DNA from 3 places in the Pseudomonas sp. D4-21 genome. Region 3 is predicted to be linked to each of the others. Evidence: predicted binding sites of a transcription regulator. Region 3 holds the regulator's gene; each other region holds the start of a gene.
The links. Region 3 encodes FliA, which starts transcription of late flagellar genes. Its sites were predicted from a motif close to CTAAAGTTTNNNNNNNNNNNGCCGNTAA; they were not measured.
Positions count from the first base shown of each region.

Region 1: a site for FliA is predicted at 1,909-1,936, ahead of J3Q04_RS13975 (methyl-accepting chemotaxis protein). Genes of this name have one in related genera too.
Region 2: a site for FliA is predicted at 2,160-2,187, ahead of motA (flagellar motor stator protein MotA). Genes of this name have one in related genera too.

Region 1 covers NZ_CP071664.1:3,138,515-3,142,725, reverse strand. Annotated here, with positions in the region: gene J3Q04_RS13975 (methyl-accepting chemotaxis protein) at 77-1,873, opposite strand; gene J3Q04_RS13970 (DUF4212 domain-containing protein) at 2,118-2,384, shown strand; gene J3Q04_RS13965 (sodium:solute symporter family protein) at 2,396-4,165, shown strand.
Region 2 covers NZ_CP071664.1:627,785-631,995, forward strand. Annotated here, with positions in the region: gene J3Q04_RS02770 (rhodanese-like domain-containing protein) at 1-508, opposite strand, end outside; gene J3Q04_RS02775 (HDOD domain-containing protein) at 551-2,089, opposite strand; gene motA (flagellar motor stator protein MotA) at 2,256-3,107, shown strand; gene motB (flagellar motor protein MotB) at 3,270-4,211, shown strand, end outside.
Region 3 covers NZ_CP071664.1:3,950,292-3,954,502, reverse strand. Annotated here, with positions in the region: gene flhF (flagellar biosynthesis protein FlhF) at 1-1,101, shown strand, start outside; gene fleN (flagellar synthesis regulator FleN) at 1,218-2,048, shown strand; gene fliA (RNA polymerase sigma factor FliA) at 2,045-2,788, shown strand; gene J3Q04_RS17585 (chemotaxis response regulator CheY) at 2,956-3,327, shown strand; gene J3Q04_RS17580 (protein phosphatase CheZ) at 3,346-4,131, shown strand; gene J3Q04_RS17575 (chemotaxis protein CheA) at 4,162-4,211, shown strand, end outside.

The DNA of each region.
Region 1 (4,211 bases), 810 kb from region 3:
GCTCGCTCCCACAGTTGTTTTGGGCTGGTCTCGAGATTTGCGTACATCACCGCTCCCACACGGCTGGTCGAAACGCTTAGTCCGCCAACAACACCGCCGCATCAAACCCCACCCGCAAGTTGCCCCAGTGACGGCCGCCGAAGAAGAACGGCACGTCGATCTCGGTCATGATTTCCCCGGTGTCGCGCAGGTAGGTCTGGAGCAGGAAGCGCTGGACGTTGCCCGCAGCGCGCAGGCCGATCGGGTCGTTGAAGATCCGCTTGTTGCGGCAAACCGGTAGGTCCACCGCGCGGTCTCCGGTCGGTTGTTTGGACACCCAGCTGTTATTGACCGGGCAATACCCCTTCGTATCGACAATGAACGAGACCTTGCCGCCCGGCGTGCTGCGGGTGAGCTTGTCGCATTCTTCCTGGCAGACCCGGGCAAAGCGTTCGGTATAACTGGTCATGTATTGCTTGGGATCGGTGCCGGGAATCAATTGGTAATTCTGGTCGAACAGGTTGACACCTTCATCCTGCAACGCCTGCAAATGAACCTGCAGCGTGTCGCGGCATTCGCTGGCACGGGTGATGGCGGCGTCCAGCTTGCCGTGGCCAAGCACGAAGCGGCCCAGTAGCGTCTGGACTTTCTCCGCCACGCCAGACAGGTCGCGGGTAGCGGTCGCCGATTGCTGCATGCGTTGGTCGATCGACTGGCTGTCGGCGTGGATCTGGGTGACTCGTTCGTTGATGCCAGTGTTGGTATCGGCGAATTGCTGGATATGGTCAGCGATGTCGGCCAACTTGCCGTTGGTGGATTCGAAGTCGACGATCATGCTTTCGAAATGACCGGACGCGCGTTCAACGACTTTCTGGGTTTCCCGGGCGCTGTGGCTGATCTGGGTGGTCTGTTCGTGGGTCGAGCTGACTTCCTGCAACATGGCGTCGATGTTACGGGAGATATCGTCGGTGGCGCGGCTGACGTTCTGCGCCAAGGTGCGCACTTCATCGGCGACCACCGCAAAGCCACGGCCACTTTCCCCGGCACGCGCGGCTTCGATGGCGGCGTTGAGGGCCAACAGGTTGGTCTGGGCGGAAATCTGCTGGATCAGGCCGACAATCGACTTGATGCTCGAAGAGCGCTGGTTGAGGGCGTCCACCAGCCCGGCGAACTCGCCGAGGCTGCTGGAAATCTCGCTGATGTTGCCGGTCACTTCCAGCAATTCGGCGTAGGAGTCCCGGGCCATGCTCAGGTTCTGCGCGGTGGTCCCGGATATGCCCTGGGTCTGGCGCGACACCTCTTCGATACGGCCCACGGCGGTATTGCTCTGCTCCATCACTTCCTTGGCGAAGCGCGCCTGGTGCGTCGCGCTGTCGCTGGAATCACTGATGTTCTTCAGCGAGCGGGCCGATTCGACGGCGATATGGACGGTCAATGCCTGGACGTTGCTAATGATCTCGCGCTGCTTGGCCAGGAAACGGTTGCAGGTGGCGGCCAGCGTGCGGATCTCGTCGTGGGTCACCAGCGGCAGGTCCTTGGACAAGTCGCCTTCGCCGTTGGCGATCTCTTCCAGGGCTTTGGTCATGGCGGTAACGGGGCGCACGATGAGGTGGCGGAAGTACCAGACCATGAAACTGACCATGGCCAGCGTCAAAAGCGCGCCGAAGAGCAGCGCATGGGTGAGGCTGTCGAGGCGGTCTTGAATCTGTCCCAGCAGCGCGGCGTCAAGCTGGGCAGTGCGCAACTGCAGGACGATATCGGCGCGGGCGCTGAGGGCCACCCAATAAAGCAAGGCACTGACCGCGACCAAGAGGAAAAGGCTTGAAAGCTTTTTGGTGAGGGTATCGAAAAATTGCATTTCGATAGACTCATACAAGGCCTTTAACGTCTGCATCACAGCTCCAGGGAAAAAATAGATTCGATGGCATACATTCGACCGAGAACGGCAAAGCTTTAGGGGGTTGGGGCGATTTGATATCACCCTGGGATTCTGACGCGGCCTGGCCCTGTCATTTCGGTGCGAAAGGGATGTCAATAACTGTTGTTACGAATTAGACGAAAGTCGTACTAGCGCCTTGCCCAGCGACTGCTACGGTTTGAAGTGCAAAACAATAACAACAAAACAAGAGGGCGCTTCGATGTCCACTGAAAAACAACAGGCTGCGCGTGCCTACTGGACGGAAAATCTACGCTGGATGCTGGTGTTGCTGGTCATCTGGTTCGTGGTGTCGTTCGGTTTCGGCATCTTGCTGGTCGACTCACTCAATACCATCAGTTTCTTCGGCACGCCCCTGGGGTTCTGGTTTGCCCAGCAGGGGTCCATCTACGTCTTTGTGCTCGAGATCTTCTTCTATGTCTGGAAGATGAATCAGCTTGATCGCAAATATGACGTTCACGAAGACTGAGGGCGGCGCACATGGACACAAAAACCCTGATCTACCTGGTCGTAGGTGCCACCTTTGCGTTGTACATCGCGATCGCGATCTGGACGCGGGCCGGCTCCACCAGTGAATACTACGTCGCCAGCAAGGGCGTGCACCCCGTGCTCAACGGCATGGCGACCGGTGCGGACTGGATGTCGGCGGCGTCGTTCATTTCCATGGCGGGGATCATCGCCTTCGCGGGGTACGACGGTTCCGTCTACCTGATGGGCTGGACCGGCGGCTACGTCCTCCTGGCGATGTGCCTGGCGCCGTACCTGCGCAAATTCGGCAAGTTCACCGTGCCCGAGTTCGTTGGGGCGCGTTATTACTCGCAGACGGCGCGGGTGGTGGCGGTAATCTGCGTGATCTTCATTTCCTTTACCTACGTGGCGGGGCAGATGCGCGGCGTAGGCATCGTGTTTTCCCGCTACCTGGAAGTGGACATCAACACCGGCGTCATGATCGGCATGGCCATCGTGTTCTTCTATTCGGTGCTGGGCGGCATGAAAGGCATCACCTACACCCAGGTGGCGCAGTACTGCGTGATGATCTTCGCCTACATGGTGCCGGCCATTTTCATCTCGATGATGATCACCGGCAATCCGATCCCGCAGCTGGGCTTCATCAGCGAAGCCGCCGGCTCGGGGCAGAGTGTGATCGAACGGCTCAATGGCCTGGGCGCCGAGTTGGGCTTCTCTGCCTATACCAATGGCACTAAGTCGACCATGGACGTGTTTTTCATCACCATGGCGCTGATGGTGGGGACCGCGGGCCTGCCCCATGTGATCGTGCGGTTCTTCACCACCCCCACCGTCCGGGACGCACGCAAGTCTGCCGGCTACGCGTTGCTGTTCATCGCGATTCTCTACACCACCGCACCGGCGGTGGCAGCGTTCGCTCGTACCAACCTGCTGACCTCCATCCCCAACGTCAGTTATGCCACCGCGCCGGACTGGTTCAAGGCCTGGGAAAATTCCGGACTGATTGCCTGGGCGGACAAGAACAACGACGGCATCATCCAGTACAGCCCTGGGGCGGCGCTGGTCGGGGCGCCGAGCTTTACCGGCGAACGTGGGGCGCATGAGCAGCGGTTGCTCAAGAACCAGCTTTCGCCGGTGCCCAACGAGCTGTATGTCGACAACGACATCATGGTGTTGGCCAACCCTGAAATCGCCGGGCTGCCCGGTTGGGTAATTGCCTTGATCGCTGCCGGTGGGCTGGCGGCGGCGCTATCGACGGCAGCGGGGCTGTTGCTGGTGATCTCCACCTCGATCTCCCATGACCTGCTCAAAAGCAACATCATGCCCAGGATCAACGAGAAGCAGGAGTTGCTCGCGGCGCGTATCGCGGCCGGTGTGGCGGTATTGATCGCCGGATTGTTCGGCATCTACCCACCCGCATTCGTCGCCCAGGTGGTGGCGTTCGCCTTCGGGTTGGCGGCGTCTTCGTTCTTCCCGGTCATCGTCATGGGGATCTTCTCCAAGCGCATGAACCGCGAAGGCGCGATTGCCGGGATGATCGTCGGGCTGACCTTCACGTTCACCTACATCGTCTATTTCAAATTCATCAACCCGACGATGAACACGGCTGAACATTGGTGGCTTGGTGTGTCCCCTGAAGGCATCGGCACATTGGGCATGGTATTCAACTTCCTGGCGGCCCTGGTGGTGTCACGCTTCACCGCGCCGCCACCGGAGCACATCCAGCACTTGGTGGAGGATATCCGCGTACCGAGGGGCGCCGGCGCCGCCATCGATCACTGACCTTCAACGAGCCCCAAAACGGAGAGGGGACCGATAAAGGGCGCCG
Region 2 (4,211 bases), 2.3 Mb from region 3:
CGCGCGCATCCCAGATCGCCAGGTCTTTCGAGCCAAGACGGCTTTGCAGGTACTCGCGAGTGGCGGTGGGTTCGTCGTGCAGCACCAGGCTGACATCGCCGGCGGCCGGCGCCGGGGTGTCGATCGACACCGGCAGGCCCTGGTCCAGCCAGGACAACAGCCCGCCGTCGAGATAGTGGTAGTTGGAGTGCCCGATCACGTCGAGCAGCCAGATAAAACGCCCGGCCCAGCCGCCGCCTTCGTCGTCATACACCACATAGACCGCGCCAGGGTTATGCCCGAGTTCGCCGAACAGCGTTTCCAGGTCGGCCTTCGCCGGCAACAGTCCCGGCGCCGGGGGCTGGCCCAGTTGCGTGCGTTTGGGATCGACGAAGCGCGCGCCAGGAATATGGCCGGTGCTGTAGCGCGCCGCGCTGGTCAGGTCCACCAGAATCAGATTGGGAGCATCGAGGCGCGGCAAGAGCTCGTTGGGCTCGATTACCAGCGGCAAGCCAGAGAAGTCAGGCATGTGAGGTCTCCTGGGGCGCAAAGGGAAAGGATTGTAGCAAGTTCAGCGGCCACGGTTGGTAAAGCTGTGCAGGGCCCTTTCGATGCATTGCACGGTTTTGCCGAAAGCCTGAACGGTCACGTCCGAGAACGGACCGCCACCCTGGTCCGCGACCACTAGCATGATCACCCGTCCATTACACGTCAGTGAGCGCAACAGCAGGTGCTCGCCTCGGAACAGGGCGCGAAGGCCCGGAGGCAGCAAGGCGGAAAACTGGGCGTTGTTCTCTGGAGTCAGGCGAACCTGGGCCTGTTGAGCCAGTAGTCGCTGCAAGACCTTGCTTTGGCTGATGGAGAAGCTCATCGCCGCCGCTTCCTTGGGCAGGCCGGCGGTCTGATGCACACGAACGCTGGTCTGGCTGCGATCGGGCATTAAAATCATCACCCGGCGCATGCCGCACGCCACCAGGGTATCTCGCGCCGAAGTGGTCAGGTGCATGGCGTTGCTGAAAGGGCTCGGTTCCACCAACAGCGCGGCGCATTGCTTGCGCCATTGGGACAGGTCCTGGGCGCTGGGCGGGGCGGCGGGCAACAAGCCGGGATGCACGCGGCGGCTGCCCGGGGGCCAGATCAGTGCCACGGCGGGGTGCCAGAGGTCCGGCATGGTGTGCTGGCGAGCACTGTTGGCGGCTTGTTGATGCAGTTGCTGCTGAAGTTCGTCCATCGGCATCTGCAGATACAGGCTGGTGAGGTATTGCCAGCGAGCGCTGTGCGGGCTTTCCCAGGCCTCTTGCGCCGACAATGCCAGACCATTGGCCAGCAGCACTGTATTGGCGGGTTGATTGAGCCAGCGCCGCAGCGTTGGGTCGTCGTCCAGGCGATTCTGCTGGCGTAGCGGATGTTCGCTGTCGCGGGCGATGCGCAGCACTTTCATCAGTTCGCGGCGTTCATTCAGCAGCAGGCGATAGCCTTGTGCCACCCAGATGGGCAGGCGCCACGCCTCCACCAGCGCGAGGCAGATGTTCAGCAGGCTGACGCCGAACAGTTCGCGCTCGACCTGTCTGGCCGGCTGGCGTTTATGGACGACCCGCAGCTCCCATTCCGCCAGCAGGCGTGGATGGGTCAGGGCCAAGGGCCAGAGCGGCGACAGGAACAACAGGCTGCCCCAGTGGATGTCCTGCCACAGCCGCGCCAGGCGGCTAGCGAAAAAACCATTGGCCTGTTGTGTGGCGTGCTGGCTGATCAATTGCAACTGGCGCAGGGCGACCGGTATCTGGTGCGCCGGTAGCGAAGGCAGGCGCGCGAGCAATTCCTCGGTGCGCTTGAGGCCGAGGCGGTTGATCGCCACTTCGAGGTTTTCAGCCGGCTCCGCCAGGCTGCCGTGGGTGTGATGGTTGGCTTCGCGGATGACGCTCAGGGCCAGCGCGGGGCTGTCCTGCATCAATTCGGCGATGTCGCGCAACGAGCGGCGGCTGTCGGAAATGGCCTTGCAGACCAGGTCATGACTGGCCTGGGGCACCGGCAAATGGACGCCTTCGAGCAGCTTTACCCAGCCTTCGATCGTGGTCGGTCTTGGAGTTGGAACGTTCGTTTCGTTAGCCATGGTTGGACGTGATCTTCGCATGAGGTATCTACGCCCGGAACGGGGCAAATTGGCTTTTCGCCGGAACTGGCTATAGTCTGGCGCAGTTTTGCCGATAAGTAGAAGAAGAGATTTTTCAGCTTCCGAATATGACCTTGAACCCGACTTAAATAAGTACTTTCTATCTATGGCTAAAATTATCGGCATCATTGTCGTGTTCGCGAGCGTGCTCGGCGGATACGTGCTTTCCCATGGCAAGATCGCTGCGCTGATCCAACCGTTCGAGGTGATGATCATCGGCGGTGCGGCTCTTGGCGCATTCCTCCAGGCGAACCCTGGCTATATGACCATGCATGTGCTCAAGAAATCCTTGAGCATGTTCGGCTCGCGCTTCAGCCACACCTTCTATCTTGAGGTGCTGGGGCTGGTCTACGAGATCCTCAACAAGAGCCGCCGCGAAGGCATGATGGCGATCGAGGGCGACATCGAAGACGCCGCCGCCAGCCCGATCTTCGCCAAGTACCCTTCGGTGCTGAAAGACGAGCGCATGACCGCGTTCATCTGCGATTACCTGCGCATCATGTCGTCCGGCAACATGGCGCCCCATGAGCTGGAAGGCTTGTTCGACATGGAGCTGTACAGCCTCAAGGAAGACCTGGAGCACCCATCCCACGCAGTCAACGGCATCGCCGACGGCATGCCCGGCTTCGGTATCGTTGCGGCGGTATTGGGTATCGTGGTGACCATGGCGTCCCTGGGGGAAGGCGACCAGGCTTCCATCGGCCTGCACGTGGGTGCGGCACTGGTGGGTACCTTCTTCGGTATTTTGGCCGCGTACGGTTTCTTCGGCCCGCTGGCCCACTCCCTGGCCCATGACGCCAAGGAAGAACTCAATGTCTATGAAGCCATCAAGGCTTCCCTGGTGGCCTCGGCCTCGGGCATGCCACCGTCCCTGGCGGTGGAGTTCGGCCGCAAGGTCCTGTACCCGGCGCACCGTCCAAGCTTTGCCGAGCTGGAACAAGCGGTTCGCGGTCGATAGTGCTCTGCTTTGCAGATACGTTCCTTTTTTGGCGAGTGACTGTTGCTGCCAGACAAGGCGCCGCGACGAGTCATAGCCCGCTATGGCGAGGAGCGGCAACACAGTATGGCAGCAACAGGCACCGTCAAAATGGAACAGTATTTGTGAAGCAGAGCACTCGTTATGGAGAATAACCAACCGATCATCGTCAAGCGCGTCAAGCGTATAGCTGGCGGGCATCACGGCGGCGCCTGGAAAATCGCTTTCGCTGACTTTGCCACGGCGATGATGGCGTTCTTCCTGGTGCTGTGGCTGCTGTCCACGGCGACGCCGGAACAGAAGATCGCGATCGCCGGTTACTTCAAGGACCCGGTGGGTTTTTCCGAGAGCGGCACGCCGTACATCATCGATCTGGGCGGCTCGCCTGTCCTGGCGCCGGAAAATACCCTCAACCCCGAGGTCAAGTCCCAGCCCCAGCCCGACAAGGCGACCGTCGACGCCAATGAGGCCGAGGGCATGGCCGAGCAGGTCGAGCGCGAGCGCCTGGAATTGCTCCTGCAAGAGTTGCAGAACAAGGTCGAAGAAAATCCCGAATTGCAGAAATTCAAGGACCAGATCCTGTTCGAGATCACGCCGAACGGCCTGCGCATCCAGATCATGGACGCCGATAACCGGCCGATGTTCGACTCTGGCAGCGCGCGGCTCAAGCCGTATTTCGAAGACATCCTGCTGGCCATGGCCGACACCATCAAGGCGGTGCCGAACAAGATCAGTATCAGCGGCCATACCGATGCCAAACCGTACGTGGGCAAAGGCGATTTCGGTAACTGGGAACTCTCGGCCAACCGCGCCAACGCGGCACGTCGCGCCCTGGTGGCGGGCAGCTATCCGGATGAGCAAGTGGCGCGGGTGGTCGGTTATGCGTCTTCGGCACTGTTCGATCGCCAAGACCCTTTCAATCCGGTCAACCGGCGTATCGATATCGTGGTGTTGACCAAGAAGGCCCAAAAAGCCATCGAGGGTTCACAAGCAGACGATTCGGTGCCCGATTCGGTGCCCGGTTCGGTGCCCGATTCGGCCCAAGGCGAGGGCGCGCCAGGTGAAGTGTCGGTGCCACCGGCCGCG
Region 3 (4,211 bases):
GAAGGCTCGGCCAGCGCGGGCACCAATCGTCAATTGTTCGCCGGCCAGCCACTGACCGCAGGCCTGCCGCTGACCGCTGCCGAACCGCTGATCGAGCCGACGCCGGCCGAACCGCGTCGTCCGGCACCGGCACCCGTTGCCGCAGCCGCGGGCGTTGATCCCCGTGCCCTGGACTCGATGCGCTTCGAACTCAACAGCCTGCGCGAGCTGATGGAAGTCCAGCTCGGCTCGCTGGCCTGGAACCAACTGCAAGGCAGCCGTCCGGCCCAGGCCAACCTGTGGCGTCGCCTGCAACGCATTGGCCTGTCCGGCCCGCTGGCGCGCGACCTGCTGGCATTGATCAGCGACATCGACGAGCCTCGCCAGGCCTGGCGCATGCTGCTGGCGCACCTGGCGCGGATGATCGCCACGCCGGAAGTCGAGCCACTGGAAGAGGGCGGAGTAATCGCCATGGTCGGCCCGGCCGGCATGGGCAAGACCACCACTCTGGCCAAGCTCGCGGCCCGTTATGTACTCAAGTACGGCGCCCAGAGTATCGCCCTGGTGAGCATGGACAGTTTCCGCATCGGTGCCCAGGAGCAACTCAAGACCTTGGGCCGGATCCTCAATGTGTCGGTGACCCATGTGGATCCGGGCCAATCCCTGGCCCAGGCGCTGGAACCGCTGATGCGCAAGCGCGTCGTACTGATCGACACCGCCGGCCTGCAAGCCAGCGATCCGGCCCTGCGCATGCAGCTGGAAAGCCTGGCCGGGCGTGGCATCAAGTCAAAAAATTATCTCGTGTTGGCAACCACCAGCCAGAAACAGGTTCTAACCGCCGCATACCACAGTTACAAACGCTGCGGGCTGGCCGGCTGCATCCTGACTAAGCTGGACGAAACGGCAAGCCTGGGCGAGGTGTTGAGCCTGGCGATCGGTCATGAACTACCGGTGGCCTACCTGACCGACGGGCCGCGGATCCCGGATGATTTGCATCTGCCGCGCCGTCATCAACTGGTCAGTCGTGCCGTGAGTGTGCAAATGCAGGAAGAACCCAGCGAAGAAGCCATGGCTGACATGTTCGCTGATATCTACCACAGCCCGACCAAGCAGGTTGGCTGAGGTATTCATGAATATTTTTTGTACCTACATCGATGGTCTGCCATGCATTGTTCCGTATGTGAACGCGCAGCCAGTAATGTGGCCTCCGTCTAAGTAAGACAAGGTAAAGAACGAACATGGGCAGCATGCATCCCGTACAGGTGATCGCGGTGACCGGCGGCAAAGGTGGCGTCGGGAAGACTAACGTGTCAGTGAACTTGTCCCTGGCTCTGGCAGAGCTTGGCCGACGGGTCATGCTGCTGGACGCCGACCTGGGCCTGGCGAACGTCGACGTGCTGCTGGGGCTCACACCCAAGCGCACGCTGGCGGACGTGATCGAAGGGCGCTGTGAATTGCGCGACGTGCTGTTGCAAGGCCCCGGCGGGATTCGCATCGTGCCGGCCGCCTCCGGCACCCAGAGCATGGTTCACCTGACCCCGGCGCAGCACGCCGGCCTGATCCAGGCCTTCAGCGACATCGGTGACAACCTCGATGTGCTGGTGATTGACACGGCTGCCGGTATTGGTGACTCGGTGGTCAGTTTCGTGCGCGCCGCCCAGGAAGTGTTGCTGGTGGTCTGCGACGAACCGACGTCGATCACCGACGCCTACGCGCTGATCAAACTGCTTAACCGCGACTATGGCATGAACCGCTTTCGCGTCCTGGCCAACATGGCCCAAAGCCCACAGGAAGGACGCAACCTGTTCGCCAAGTTGACCAAGGTCACGGATCGCTTCCTGGACGTCGCCCTGCAATACGTCGGCGCAGTGCCTTACGACGAAAGCGTACGCAAGGCTGTCCAGAAGCAACGTGCCGTTTATGAAGCTTTTCCTCGTTCCAAATGCGCCCTGGCGTTCAAGGCGATCGCCCAGAAGGTCGACACCTGGCCGCTGCCGGCCAACCCACGTGGGCATCTGGAATTTTTCGTCGAGCGTCTCGTGCAACAAACAGCAGGGCCCGTGTTATGACAGCCAGCGGTTACAACCATCTCTACAAAAAATCGGCACGGGACGCCCAGTACGAATTGATCGAGCGTTACGCGCCACTGGTCAAGCGCATCGCCTACCACTTGCTGGCGCGTTTGCCGGCCAGTGTCCAGGTCGAGGACTTGATCCAGGCGGGCATGATCGGCCTGCTCGAAGTGTCGAATAAATACGACGCGAGCAAGGGCGCCAGTTTCGAGACATACGCCGGTATCCGTATCCGCGGGGCGATGCTCGATGAGGTCCGCAAGGGCGACTGGGCGCCGCGTTCGGTGCATCGCAACACCCGCATGGTCAGCGACGCGATTCGTGCGATTGAAGCGAAAACCGGGCGAGACGCTAAAGATCACGAAGTTGCGGCCGAACTCCAGTTGAGTCTCGATGATTATTACGGGATTTTGAACGATACCTTGGGCAGTCGCCTGTTCAGTTTCGACGACCTGTTGCAGGACGGCGAACACGAAGGGCTGCACGAGGACGGCGCGAGTGCTCACATGGAGCCGTCGCGCGACCTGGAAGATGAACGTTTCCAGAGCGCCCTGGCGGATGCGATTGCCAATTTGCCGGAGCGTGAGCGACTGGTCTTGGCGCTGTACTACGACGAAGAGCTGAACCTCAAGGAAATCGGTGAGGTCCTGGGGGTCAGCGAATCGCGGGTCAGCCAGTTACATAGCCAGTGCGCGGCCCGCTTGCGGGGGCGTTTGGGGGAGTGGCGAGCGCGCTGACGAGCAGTGTGGGGACGCTGCGAGCGGGGCTGGCATGGCGTATGCCGGGCCAGTCTCCATCCGTTGTGCTCCATACCGTTGTCGAGTGTTGTGCCGGATTGATTGAAATGGCGCGTCCAGGTGCTGGGCGCGTTTAAGACTGCTTGGAGGTCGAATTGGACAAGAACATGAAAATCCTCATCGTTGATGACTTCTCAACGATGCGGCGGATCATAAAAAACCTGTTGCGTGACCTCGGGTTCACCAACACGGTCGAGGCCGACGATGGCACAACCGCCATTCCGGTCCTCAACAGCGGGAGCATCGACTTTCTGGTGACTGACTGGAACATGCCTGGCATGACCGGTATCGACTTGCTGCGCCACGTGCGCGCCGACGAAAAACTCAAGCACCTCCCGGTGCTGATGGTCACTGCCGAAGCCAAGCGCGAGCAGATCATCGAAGCGGCCCAGGCCGGTGTGAACGGCTATGTGGTCAAACCCTTCACGGCCCAGGCGTTGAAAGAGAAGATCGAAAAAATCTTCGAACGCATCGGTTAACGGCGCCACGGGGGAGCTATGGACAACGAATCTTCAATGGGCGATTTCGAATCGACCCTGAAAAAACATGCCCGCGAACTGGTAGACAGCCTTGAAAAGGGCCGCTTCGGCGATGCGGTTCAAATGATTCATGAGCTCAACCAGACCCGTGATCGCGGTCTGTACCAGGAAGTCGGCAAGCTCACCCGTGAACTGCACAGCGCGATCGTCAATTTCCAGATCGATCCGAACATGCCGCAGGCCGAGGAAGTCTCGCAGATCACCGACGCCACCGAGCGCCTGGGTTATGTGGTCAAGCTGACCGAAGCCGCAGCGAACCGCACCATGGACCTGGTGGAAAGCGCAACGCCCCTGGTCAACGGCCTGAGCGAGGAAGCCCAGGCGTTGAGCACCGATTGGGGACGGTTCATGCGTCGCGAAGTGGGCGCCGAGGAGTTCCGGGAGCTGGCCCGTCGGGTTGACGGTTTCCTGGCGCGCAGCAGCGCCGAGAATCGCGCCGTGGCCAGCAACCTCAACGACATTCTGCTGGCCCAGGACTACCAGGACCTGACCGGCCAGGTGATCAAGCGTGTGACCCAACTGGTCACCGAAGTGGAAAGCAATTTGCTCAAACTGGTGTTGATGGCAAGCCAGGTCGACCGCTTTGCCGGCATCGAACACGACCGTGAAGCGATGCTCGCTGAAAAAGATCCACAAAAACATCTCTCTCAGGGTGAAGGTCCGCAGATTCATGCCGATAAAAGAGAAGACGTTGTGTCCGGTCAGGACGATGTGGACGATTTGCTGTCCAGCCTTGGATTCTAAGTTTTAGCCCTATTTTAGGAGCAGCCATTAATGAGCTTCGGCGCCGATGAAGAGATCCTTCAGGATTTCCTGGTTGAGGC